Regions from separate parts of the Enterobacter sp. 186315 genome, predicted to be linked through region 1. Evidence: predicted binding sites of a transcription regulator. Region 1 holds the regulator's gene; the other holds the start of a gene.
The links. Region 1 encodes LexA, which represses DNA repair genes until DNA is damaged. Its sites were predicted from a motif close to TNCTGTATGTACATACAGNA; they were not measured.
Positions count from the first base shown of each region.

Region 1 (5,704 bases):
CGCGCTTCGTCTTCGACGGCGCGGGCAATGGCTTTCGAGGCCAGCAGCTTGTTAAAGAGATCCTGGCGCGCAGGCAGGCGCGGCCCGACGGCAGCCAGACGCTGGCGGGCGAAGTGCATACGCGCAACGCGCGCCAGTTTTTGCGCAATGATTTTGTCCGTACCGTGTTCGTCCGCCATGCGGCGCAGCGAAACGGAAGGGGAGAAACGCACAAAGCTGTCGCGTCCCAGCCAGGAGACCGCAAAAAACTTCTGAATACCGTTAAGCATACGCAGCGGCGGATTCTCTTCGCCTTTTTCGCGGCCCGGACGGCGGCCAAACATCACCGATACCGGCACCATCTGCACATCCAGCTGTGGATTGCTGCGGTGCAGGTCGAGGTAGTCGTGGAACAGTTTGATGGACTCTTCTTTCGGCGTGTAATAGGTAAACACGCGCGGCCCGCCGTGAATGAACACGTAGCGCGGCAGCAGAGTGCCGTCGATTTCGAGCGGCTCAAGCGGGTCAGGGAGGTCGTGCGCCAGACATTGGGCGCGGAGCGTCAGCAGGTCTGCCTTCGAGTTATAAGGCAAAACGTACATAATAGGGCGAGAGGTATCCAGCCCTAATTCCAGCGCAGGTTCCGCCGGGATAGACTTGCTTTTTACCAGGACGCTTAATGGTAAATTAAGTAATTTGTAGTAAATTCGTGGCCAGCCGGACATAAACGATGTAAAGCCTCTGGTTAATAATGCAAATGCGGCGCAAGGATAACAGAATGCGCGCAAAATTTCTGTTGTTACCCGTCATACTTAAGGCGGCAGCAAAACGCGCTGCAACCCTAATTACTGACGCTATTTTCACTAAAAGGTTCTTTTAATGGCCAATAATACCACTGGGTTAACTCGAATCATCAAAGCTGCCGGCTATTCATGGAAAGGTTTCCGCGCCGCGTGGATTAATGAAGCTGCTTTTCGCCAGGAAGCCGTTGCCGCCATTGTCGCGGTGATTATCGCCTGTTTCCTTGATGTTGACGCAATAACCCGCGTACTTCTCATCGGTTCGGTACTTTTGGTGATGATAGTGGAAATTATCAATAGCGCTATAGAGGCCGTGGTCGATCGTATTGGCTCCGATTTTCATGAGCTGTCCGGTCGTGCGAAAGATATGGGGTCTGCCGCAGTTCTGTTGTCGATTATTACCGCATTAATCACCTGGGGCACGCTTCTCTGGTCACATTTTCGATAAGCCTTCAGGAATCACTAACTGCCTGGTTTTTTGTGCAGTTTTTGATTCCAAATTCGCCTTTGACTGTATATACTCACAGCATAACTGTATATACACCCAGGGGGCGGAATGAAAGCGTTAACGACCAGGCAGCAAGAGGTGTTTGATCTCATCCGGGATCACATCGGCCAGACGGGTATGCCACCTACGCGTGCGGAAATCGCGCAGCGTCTGGGGTTCCGTTCTCCAAATGCTGCCGAAGAGCACCTTAAAGCACTGGCACGTAAAGGCGTACTGGAGATTGTTTCCGGCGCGTCTCGTGGTATTCGTCTGCTGGTGGAAGAAGAAACCGGTATTCCACTGGTAGGCCGCGTTGCAGCAGGTGAACCTCTGCTCGCACAGCAGCACATTGAAGGTCACTACCAGGTTGATCCTGGCATGTTCAAACCGAGCGCGGATTTCCTGCTGCGCGTTAGCGGGATGTCCATGAAAGACATCGGTATTCTCGACGGCGATCTGCTGGCGGTTCACAAAACTCAGGATGTGCGCAACGGTCAGGTTGTGGTCGCACGTATTGATGATGAAGTGACCGTTAAGCGTCTGAAAAAGCAGGGCAACACCGTGCAGCTGCTGCCTGAGAACAACGATTTTTCCCCTATCGTGGTGGATTTGCGCGAGCACAATTTCTCCATTGAAGGGCTGGCCGTCGGCGTGATCCGCAACGGCGAATGGCTGTAATCTCTTCCTGACAGGCTGCGGCACTCCCGCAGCCTGACTCATTTTTCTGCCCCGGTATGTTCTCATGTCATTGCTGACCGCTTCTGATAAGGCGCTGTGGCGTCTTGCGTTGCCGATGATTTTCTCCAATATCACCGTCCCGCTGCTGGGGCTGGTTGATACCGCCGTAATTGGCCATCTCGATTCCCCCGTCTATCTGGGCGGCGTCGCCATTGGCGCCACGGCAACCAGCTTCCTCTTTATGCTGCTGCTCTTTTTGCGCATGAGCACCACGGGCTTGACGGCCCAGGCGTACGGCGCGAAAGATCCGCTGCGTCTGGCGCGGGCGCTGGTACAGCCGCTGATCCTGGCCCTGGGCGCTGGCGTGCTCATTGTGCTTTTACGCACGCCGCTTATCGATCTGGCCTTACACATCGTGGGGGGCAGCGAAGCGGTGCTGGAGCAGGCCCGGCGCTTCCTTGAAATCCGCTGGCTCAGCGCTCCGGCCTCCCTGGCAAACTTAGTGCTGCTCGGCTGGCTGCTCGGCGTTCAGTATGCGCGCGCCCCGGTTATCCTGCTGGTGGTGGGCAACGTCCTGAACATTGTGCTCGATCTCTGGCTGGTGATTGGGCTGCACATGAACGTTCAGGGCGCGGCGCTGGCAACGGCCATTGCGGAATACGGCACGCTGATAATCGGCTTGTGGATGGTCTGGCGCGTGCTGCACATGCGCGGCATCTCTCTTGGGATGCTGAAAACCGCCTGGCGCGGGAATATCCGCCGGCTGCTGGCGCTGAATCGCGACATCATGCTGCGCTCGCTGCTGCTGCAACTCTGCTTTGGCGCGCTGACGGTGTTTGGCGCACGTCTTGGCCCGGAAATCGTCGCGGTTAACGCGGTGCTGATGACGCTGCTGACCTTCACCGCCTATGCGCTCGACGGCTTTGCGTATGCCGTGGAAGCCCACTCCGGGCAGGCCTACGGCGCGCGTGAAAGCGGTCAGCTGCGCGAGGTCTGGCGCGCTGCCTGCCGTCAGTCGGGGCTGGTGGCGCTGGCGTTTGCGCTGATCTACGCCTGTCTGGGCGAGCATATTATTGCGCTGCTCACCTCTCTGCCTGCGCTGCGGGAGCTGGCAAGCCACTACATTCTCTGGCAGGTGATATTACCGGTGGTGGGCGTCTGGTGTTATCTGCTGGACGGGATGTTTATTGGCGCAACGCGCGGCGCGGAGATGCGTAACAGCATGGCGGTGGCGGCGGCAGGCTTTGGCCTTACGCTGCTGACGGTGCCGTATCTGGGCAACCACGGCCTGTGGCTGGCGCTGGCGGTCTTCCTCTCCCTGCGCGGCCTGTCGCTGGCGTATATCTGGCACCGTCACTGGCGCAACAACACCTGGTTTGCTTCCCCTCACGACAGAGCGTGATGGTTAAAGATTCTGAATATGAAACTGACCGCCGAATCCTTAACTACAATAATTATCACGTCCAGCAGAAATGTACGTCACGGACGTTATGAATTCACGCTTAACACGAGGACACGATTATGAATAAAGACGAAATCGGCGGCAACTGGAAGCAATTCAAAGGTAAAGCGAAAGAACAGTGGGGTAAACTCACCGATGACGACATGACCGTCATTGAAGGTAAACGTGACCAGCTGGTAGGTAAAATCCAGGAGCGTTACGGTTACGAGAAGGACCAGGCTGAAACTGAAGTTAAAGACTGGGAAACCCGCAACGATTACCGCTGGTAACCCTTAGCAGTTTACGTCCCTCTGAAGGCGGCCTTGAGCCGCCTTTGTCTTTTCTAGCGCGGTTTTTTCTTCACCAGAATAGAGTGATCGTGCTGGCACTCATCGTGATGATTGCAGGATTCCACTTCTACACACGCAGAACATAGCCCGTGTGCTTCAATCACGTTATGGCGCAGCGCAAAGCCCATTTTCGCCGCCAGCGTATGCATAATATCTTCCACCCCTTCCGCACCCTCTTCTTTAACGACGCCGCAGCGGTCGCAAATAAACATGGCGGACGTGTGGGTCGGCTGGTCAAACAGATGGCACAGCACGTAGCTGTTGGTTGACTCAACCTTATGAACAAACCCCTGCTCCAGCAGGAAATCCAGCGCGCGATAAACGGTAGGCGGCTTGGCCTGCGGTTCGCTTACGCGCAGCAGATCCAGCAGATCGTACGCGCTGATCGCCCCCTGTTGCAGGCTCATCAGACGCAATACCTCAAGGCGCTGCGGGGTCAGGCGCACATTGCGTTGCGCACACAGCTTTTCAGCCTGCGCCAGCAGCTCTTTTGTGGACTTCTCCATGAAGCACCTCGGATGAAATAGGAAGGAAGACCCTCACTTTACCATGTTCTGCTAAAAACACCGAGGATCGCCAGGTGTGCTATACCTGACGCATCGCAATCCGGGGAGCACACCATGAAAAGACCTGACTGTATTCGACACTGGCGCGACGTTGAGGGCGCGGATGATTCCACCTATCCCGACAGCAACGAGCTTTTTTCCATCGGCGCGCCGCTGGCCCGCAGGCTCGGGCTGGGGCGCATCGGCATTCATCACGAGCGCCTACCGCCGGGACGGCGTACCTCTTACCCTCATGCCGAAAGCGACGAAGAGGAGTTTATCTACGTGCTGGAGGGATATCCCGAAGCCTGGATCAACGGCTATTTGTGGAAGCTGGAGCCGGGCGATAGCGTGGGGTTTCCTGCCGGAACCGGCGTGTGCCACACCTTTATCAATAACACCAGCGAAGAGGTGCGGCTGCTGGTCGTCGGGGAGGCGAACAAGAAACAAAACCGCATCTACTATCCGCTGAATCCGGAGTATGCCGCCACGCGTGAAGACCGCTGGGTAGACCATCCGCCGCAGTTTTTTGGGCCGCACGATGGAAAACCTGGGCGAAAATAATTTCCTCTTCTATAAATATTGAGGGCCGTCACAAATAACAACAGGCCCGCAGGGAATTTAACTTAAGGAAAAAGCGGGTCTTTTTGTACTTATTCACAGCAATAGTTCGCTCCTGTTTGGGTGATAACAGACAGGGTTAATTAATAACAGCTATAAGACGAGCATACTGTGAAAAAACATTTTAAATTTTCGGTGGTTAGCATCGCTGTCTCCTTTTTTGTGGCAAATCAGGCGGGAGCAGCCAATACCTGGACGGAGTCGCGTAGCGACGCAATGGGTGGCACGGGTGTCGCAGCAGGCACCTATGGCAGCGGGGCGCTGATCAACCCGGCGCTGCTGGCAAAGGCCAAACCTGAAGACGACGTGACGGTTATTCTGCCGTCGGTCGGCGCGCAGATTACGGATAAAGACAATCTTCAGGACGAAATCGACAATATTAACGACAAAATCAATCACTATCAGGACGTGATTGACGATCTGACGCCAACGGAGATTATTACCAATCCGTTAGGCTCAATAAACCAGTTCCAGGGCGCGGCGAAAGATCTTGCCGACGAGCTGGACTACCTCAAAGGCAAAACGGCACGCGCCACGGCGGGTGCGGGTATTGCCGTCAGTATTCCTAACGATGTGCTGTCCGTGGCCTTTATGGCGAAAGGCTATGCCCACGGGCGCGTTAGTTCGTCTATCGATCAGCAGGATATTGATTACCTGCGCGGGATCCAGAAAAGCGATCTGGTTGCGGCAGGCGTTGCGCTGGATGCGGCGGTGAACGGCACCGATCAGATCACGAAAAACCTCAACTCTACGGCATCCGGCCGCGCGGCGATTGTTTCCGATTACGGTATCGCGGTGGCGCG
Region 1 is NZ_JBPTTK010000014.1:35,751-41,454, forward strand. Features, by position in the region: gene plsB (glycerol-3-phosphate 1-O-acyltransferase PlsB) at 1-704, opposite strand, end outside; gene ACSVHP_RS15795 (diacylglycerol kinase) at 859-1,227, shown strand; gene lexA (transcriptional repressor LexA) at 1,336-1,944, shown strand; gene dinF (MATE family efflux transporter DinF) at 2,009-3,346, shown strand; gene ACSVHP_RS15810 (CsbD family protein) at 3,466-3,675, shown strand; gene zur (zinc uptake transcriptional repressor Zur) at 3,729-4,241, opposite strand; gene ACSVHP_RS15820 (cupin domain-containing protein) at 4,356-4,844, shown strand; gene ACSVHP_RS15825 (conjugal transfer protein TraF) at 5,013-5,704, shown strand, end outside.

Region 2 (5,704 bases), on a different contig from region 1:
TGAAGAGCTGGTTTGCCTTCGCGCTGCAAAAATGTGAAGAGCTTGCGCTGCTGCGCGATGCCCTGAACAGCGGCGACACGGCGGCCATTGCCGACTGGAGCGCACCGATTCAGGCGCGTCGTCACTCGGCCCGCGTGCATAATCCGGCGGTGGAAAAACGCCTGGCGGCCATCACCGCTCAGGACAGCCAGCGTCAGAACCCTTATGAAGTCCGCGCGGAAGCGCAGCGCACCCGCTTCAACCTGCCCGCGTGGCCAACCACCACCATCGGCTCGTTCCCGCAGACCACGGAAATTCGCGGCCTTCGTCTGGACTTCAAAAAGGGCAACCTCGATGCGGGCAACTACCGGACCGGCATCGCGGAACACATCAAGCAGGCGATTGTTGAGCAGGAGCGTTTGGGTCTGGACGTGCTGGTCCACGGCGAAGCCGAGCGTAACGACATGGTGGAATATTTCGGCGAACATCTGGACGGTTTCGTCTTCACCCAGAACGGCTGGGTGCAGAGCTACGGCTCCCGCTGCGTCAAGCCGCCGGTGGTAATCGGGGACATCAGCCGCCCGGAAGCGATCACCGTGGAGTGGGCGAAGTATGCCCAGTCCCTGACCGACAAGCCGGTGAAAGGCATGTTGACCGGCCCGGTGACCATTCTCTGCTGGTCCTTCCCGCGCGAGGACGTCAGCCGTGAAACCATTGCGAAGCAGATTGCGCTGGCGCTGCGTGACGAAGTGGCAGATCTCGAAGCCGCAGGCATCGGCATTATCCAGATTGACGAACCGGCGCTGCGCGAAGGCCTGCCGCTGCGTCGGAGCGACTGGGATGCGTATTTACAGTGGGGCGTGGAGGCATTCCGCCTTAACGCGGCGGTAGCGAAGGACGACACCCAGATCCACACCCACATGTGTTACTGCGAATTTAACGACATCATGGATTCTATCGCCGCGCTGGACGCCGACGTGATCACCATTGAAACCTCGCGTTCGGACATGGAGCTGCTGGAGGCGTTTGAAGAGTTCCACTACCCAAACGAAATCGGGCCGGGGGTGTATGACATTCACTCCCCGAACGTGCCGGATGTGAAATGGATTGAAGCGTTATTAAAGAAAGCGGCTCAGCGTATTCCGGCGGAGCGCCTGTGGGTAAACCCGGACTGCGGCCTTAAGACGCGCGGCTGGCCGGAAACCCGCGCGGCGCTGGCGAACATGGTGAAGGCGGCGCAGAACCTGCGTCAGGCATAGCGGCGCTGAATTGCCGGGTGGCGGCTGCGCTTGCCCGGCCTACAGACAGGCCCGGTAAGGCGTAGCCGCCACCGGGCTTTAGGCTTTTTTCCCACCGTACTGCCTGAACCACGCCAGCATTCTCTGCCAGCCGTCTTTCGCAGATTCCGGGTGATAGCTCGCACGGTAATCGGCGTTAAACGCGTGTCCCGCTTCGGGATACACAATAATGTCCGCTTTGGCGTTTGCCGCCCGCAGCGCCTGACGCATCGACTCCACCGTATCAAGCGGGATGCTCGTGTCCTCAGCGCCGTAAAGCCCCAGCACCGGCGCGTTAAGATCGACCGCGATATCCAGCGGATGCTTCGGTGAATTCAGCGTTTTTTCACCCACCAGCTTACCGTACCAGGCCACGGCTGCCTTGAGCTGCGGGTTGTGGGCGGCGTAGAGCCAGCTAATGCGACCGCCCCAGCAGAAGCCGGTGACCATCAGACGGTGCGGATCGCCGCCGTTGCGGGCGGCCCAGCTGGCTACATGGTCAAGATCGGCCAGCACCTGCGCGTCCGGGACTTTACTCACCAGATTGGCGAACAGGGTCGGGATATCGCTGTAGTCGTTCGGATCGCCCTGGCGGAAATAGAGTTCCGGCGCGATGGCCAGATACCCCTCCAGCGCCAGGCGGCGGCAAATATCGCGAATGTGCTCATGCACGCCGAAAATCTCCTGAACCACAATCACCACCGGCAGCGGGCCGTCGGCGGATTTCGGGCGGGCGTGCCAGGCCGGCATGTTATCCCCCTGCGAGGGGATAGAGGTCTCACCTGCGCTGATTGCCTCTTCCGGGGTGGTGACAATCGTTGAAGCATGAGGGGCAGCAGCAGGTGCAAAACCGGATTTTTCAGTCATGGCATTCTCCGTACCAATGTTGAGTTAGCGCAAAGGTAAATATAGTCACTGTGTTAACAACTCACATTGCCTGATACGGTCTATCTTTTGTGCAACAGACCGCGCTATAAGATTGTTAATGTGATGTTAGTCACTTTTTTATGGAAATTAACTGCAATCATTTTCATTCATGGTGAGATGCGTCACGAAATTTCACCCACTGCTTCTGTAAAGTACCGTTTTACTTCTCCTGACTAAACCGACCCACAGAGGAGTCACCTATGTCTAAGTCTGATGTTTTTCATCTCGGCCTCACTAAAAACGATTTACAAGGGGCTACGCTCGCGATCGTCCCTGGCGATCCGGAGCGTGTGGAAAAGATCGCCGCGCTGATGGATAAGCCGGTCAAGCTGGCATCCCATCGCGAATTCACTACCTGGCGCGCAGAGCTGGACGGCAAACCGGTTATCGTGTGTTCTACCGGTATCGGCGGCCCGTCTACCTCTATCGCCGTTGAAGAGCTGGCGCAGCTGGGTATTCGCACCTTCCTGCGTATCGGCACCACCGGCGCGATTCAGCCGCACATCAACGTGGGTGACGTTCTGGTGACCACCGCTTCCGTCCGTCTGGACGGCGCAAGCCTGCACTTCGCACCCATGGAATTCCCGGCGGTAGCTGATTTCGAATGTACGACTGCTCTGGTTGAAGCCGCGAAATCCGTTGGCGCCACCACGCACGTTGGCGTAACCGCCTCTTCTGATACTTTCTACCCAGGCCAGGAGCGTTACGACACCTTCTCCGGTCGCGTGGTGAGCCGCTTCAAAGGCTCTATGGAAGAGTGGCAGGCGATGGGCGTGATGAACTACGAGATGGAATCTGCAACGCTGCTGACCATGTGCGCAAGCCAGGGTCTGCGCGCCGGTATGGTGGCGGGTGTTATCGTTAACCGCACCCAGCAGGAGATCCCGAACGCCGAAACCATGAAGCAGACCGAAAGTCATGCGGTGAAAATTGTGGTTGAAGCGGCTCGCCGCCTGATCTAGTCCTCTCTTCAAAGATAAAAGGCCGACCTGTCGGCCTTTTTTTTGCGTAGCGCCTCGCAGGAAACTCCTTTCAAACTGGACGTTTATACAGCACAATTCTATTTTGTGCGGGTCATTCTTTGATGTGGGGGCGGTGTGGATATCTCAATCCTGATTTATGCAGTGATGGCGCTGGTGGGCGTGGGGTTAGGCTGGCTGATGTCCAGCTATCAACACGCGCAGCAGAAGGCCGATCAGCTGGCAGAGCGCGAGGAGATGGTCGCTGAGTTAAGCGCGACGAAACAACAGCTTGCCCAGAGCGGACACTGGCGTGACGAGTGCGAGCTGCTCAACAACGAACTGCGCAACCTGCGCGATATCAACACCTCGCTGGAGGCCGATCTCCGCGAAGTCACCACCCGCCTTGAGTCCACCCAGCTGCACGCGGAAGATAAAATCCGCCAGATGATTAACAGCGAGCAGCGCCTGAGCGAACAGTTTGAAAACCTTGCGAACCGGATTTTCGAGCACAGCAACCGCCGCGTCGATGAACAAAACCGCCAGAGCCTCAACAGCCTGCTGACGCCGCTGCGCGAGCAGCTGGACGGTTTTCGCCGCCAGGTGCAGGACAGTTTTGGTCAGGAAGCCCGCGAGCGGCACACCCTGGCGCATGAAATTCGTAATCTCCAGCAGCTGAACGCGCAGATGGCGCAGGAGGCTGTTAACTTGACGCGCGCGCTCAAAGGCGACAACAAAGCGCAGGGCAACTGGGGGGAAGTGGTGCTGACCCGCGTGCTGGAGGCCTCTGGCCTGCGCGAAGGCTACGAATACGAAACCCAGGTCAGCATCGAAAACGACGCCCGCTCGCGAATGCAGCCTGACGTCATCGTGCGTCTGCCGCAGGGCAAGGACGTGGTCATCGACGCCAAAATGACGCTGGTGGCCTACGAGCGCTACTTCAATGCCGAAGACGACTACACCCGCGAGTCGGCGCTACAGGAGCACATCGCCTCCGTGCGTAGCCATATTCGCGGGCTCGGTCGCAAAGATTACCAGCAGCTGCCGGGGCTGCGTTCGCTCGACTACGTGCTGATGTTTATCCCGGTCGAGCCTGCTTTTCTGCTGGCGCTCGACAGACAGCCCGAACTGATCACCGAGGCGCTGAAAAATAACATTATGCTGGTCAGCCCCACGACGCTGCTGGTGGCGCTACGAACCATCGCCAACCTCTGGCGCTACGAGCATCAGAGTCGAAACGCGCAGCAGATCGCCGATCGCGCAAGCAAGCTGTACGACAAAATGCGCCTGTTCGTCGACGACATGTCCTCTGTGGGGCAAAGCCTCGATCGCGCGCAGGATAACTATCGTCAGGCGATGAAAAAACTCTCGTCCGGGCGCGGTAACCTGCTGGCGCAAGCGGAGGCGTTTCGCAGCCTCGGCGTTGAGGTAAAACGCGAGATTAATCCGGATCTGGTGGAACAGGCCACGGCTCAGGATGAGGAGTATCGTCTGCGCGAAGGAGCAGATGAACAAAATACTCACAATGAAGACAATGATTTAGCCTCGGAATTATCCTCAACGGAACGGTCCGGCCGTTTCTTTCACGGTGGTTGAACCGTAGGGCAAACGCGCCCAATCTGTTACACTTCACGAACATTTGATTGATAAGCAGGCTCTGAGATGGTTGAAGATTCACAAGACACAACGCACTTTGGCTTTCAGACAGTCGCCAAAGCGCAGAAAGCTGACATGGTGGCCCACGTATTTCATTCCGTGGCGGCGAAGTACGATGTGATGAATGATTTGATGTCGTTCGGCATTCATCGCTTGTGGAAGCGCTTCACCATTGACTGTAGCGGCGTGCGCCGTGGGCAAACGGTGCTGGATTTGGCCGGTGGTACCGGCGATCTGACGGCAAAATTCTCGCGTCTGGTGGGTGAAACCGGCCGCGTGGTGCTGGCAGACATCAACGACTCGATGCTGAAAATGGGACGCGAAAAGCTGCGTAACATCGGCGTGGTCGGTAACGTTGAGTATGTGCAGGCGAACGCCGAAGCGCTGCCGTTCCCGGACAACACTTTTGACTGCATCACCATTTCGTTTGGCCTGCGTAACGTCACCGATAAAGACAAAGCGCTGCGCTCGATGTACCGCGTACTGAAGCCGGGCGGACGTCTGCTGGTTCTCGAATTCTCCAAACCGATTATCGAGCCGCTGAGCAAAGCCTACGACGCCTACTCGTTCCACGTTCTGCCGCGAATTGGCGAGCTGGTGGCAAACGACGCCGAGAGCTATCGCTACCTGGCGGAATCCATCCGTATGCACCCGGATCAGGATACCCTGAAGGCGATGATGCAGGATGCCGGACTTGAAAACGTTGAGTACTTCAACATGACGGCAGGTGTCGTCGCGCTGCATCGCGGTTACAAGTTCTGAGTGGAGGTATTCCATGCCCATTAAGCCGTTAGTGACCGCAGGCATCGAGAATGTCCTGAATGCCTTTTTGTATCGCGCGCCTGCGCTTAAAACCGCGCGTCAGCGGCTAAACGGCAAGGTGCTGCGTATCGTTTTAAAAGAGTT
Region 2 is NZ_JBPTTK010000018.1:15,296-20,999, reverse strand. Features, by position in the region: gene metE (5-methyltetrahydropteroyltriglutamate--homocysteine S-methyltransferase) at 1-1,238, shown strand, start outside; gene ACSVHP_RS17645 (dienelactone hydrolase family protein) at 1,317-2,123, opposite strand; gene udp (uridine phosphorylase) at 2,384-3,145, shown strand; gene rmuC (DNA recombination protein RmuC) at 3,281-4,738, shown strand; gene ubiE (bifunctional demethylmenaquinone methyltransferase/2-methoxy-6-polyprenyl-1,4-benzoquinol methylase UbiE) at 4,805-5,560, shown strand; gene ubiJ (ubiquinone biosynthesis protein UbiJ) at 5,574-5,704, shown strand, end outside.
Region 2: the regulator LexA is predicted to act here: its motif matches at 3,219-3,238, upstream of rmuC (DNA recombination protein RmuC).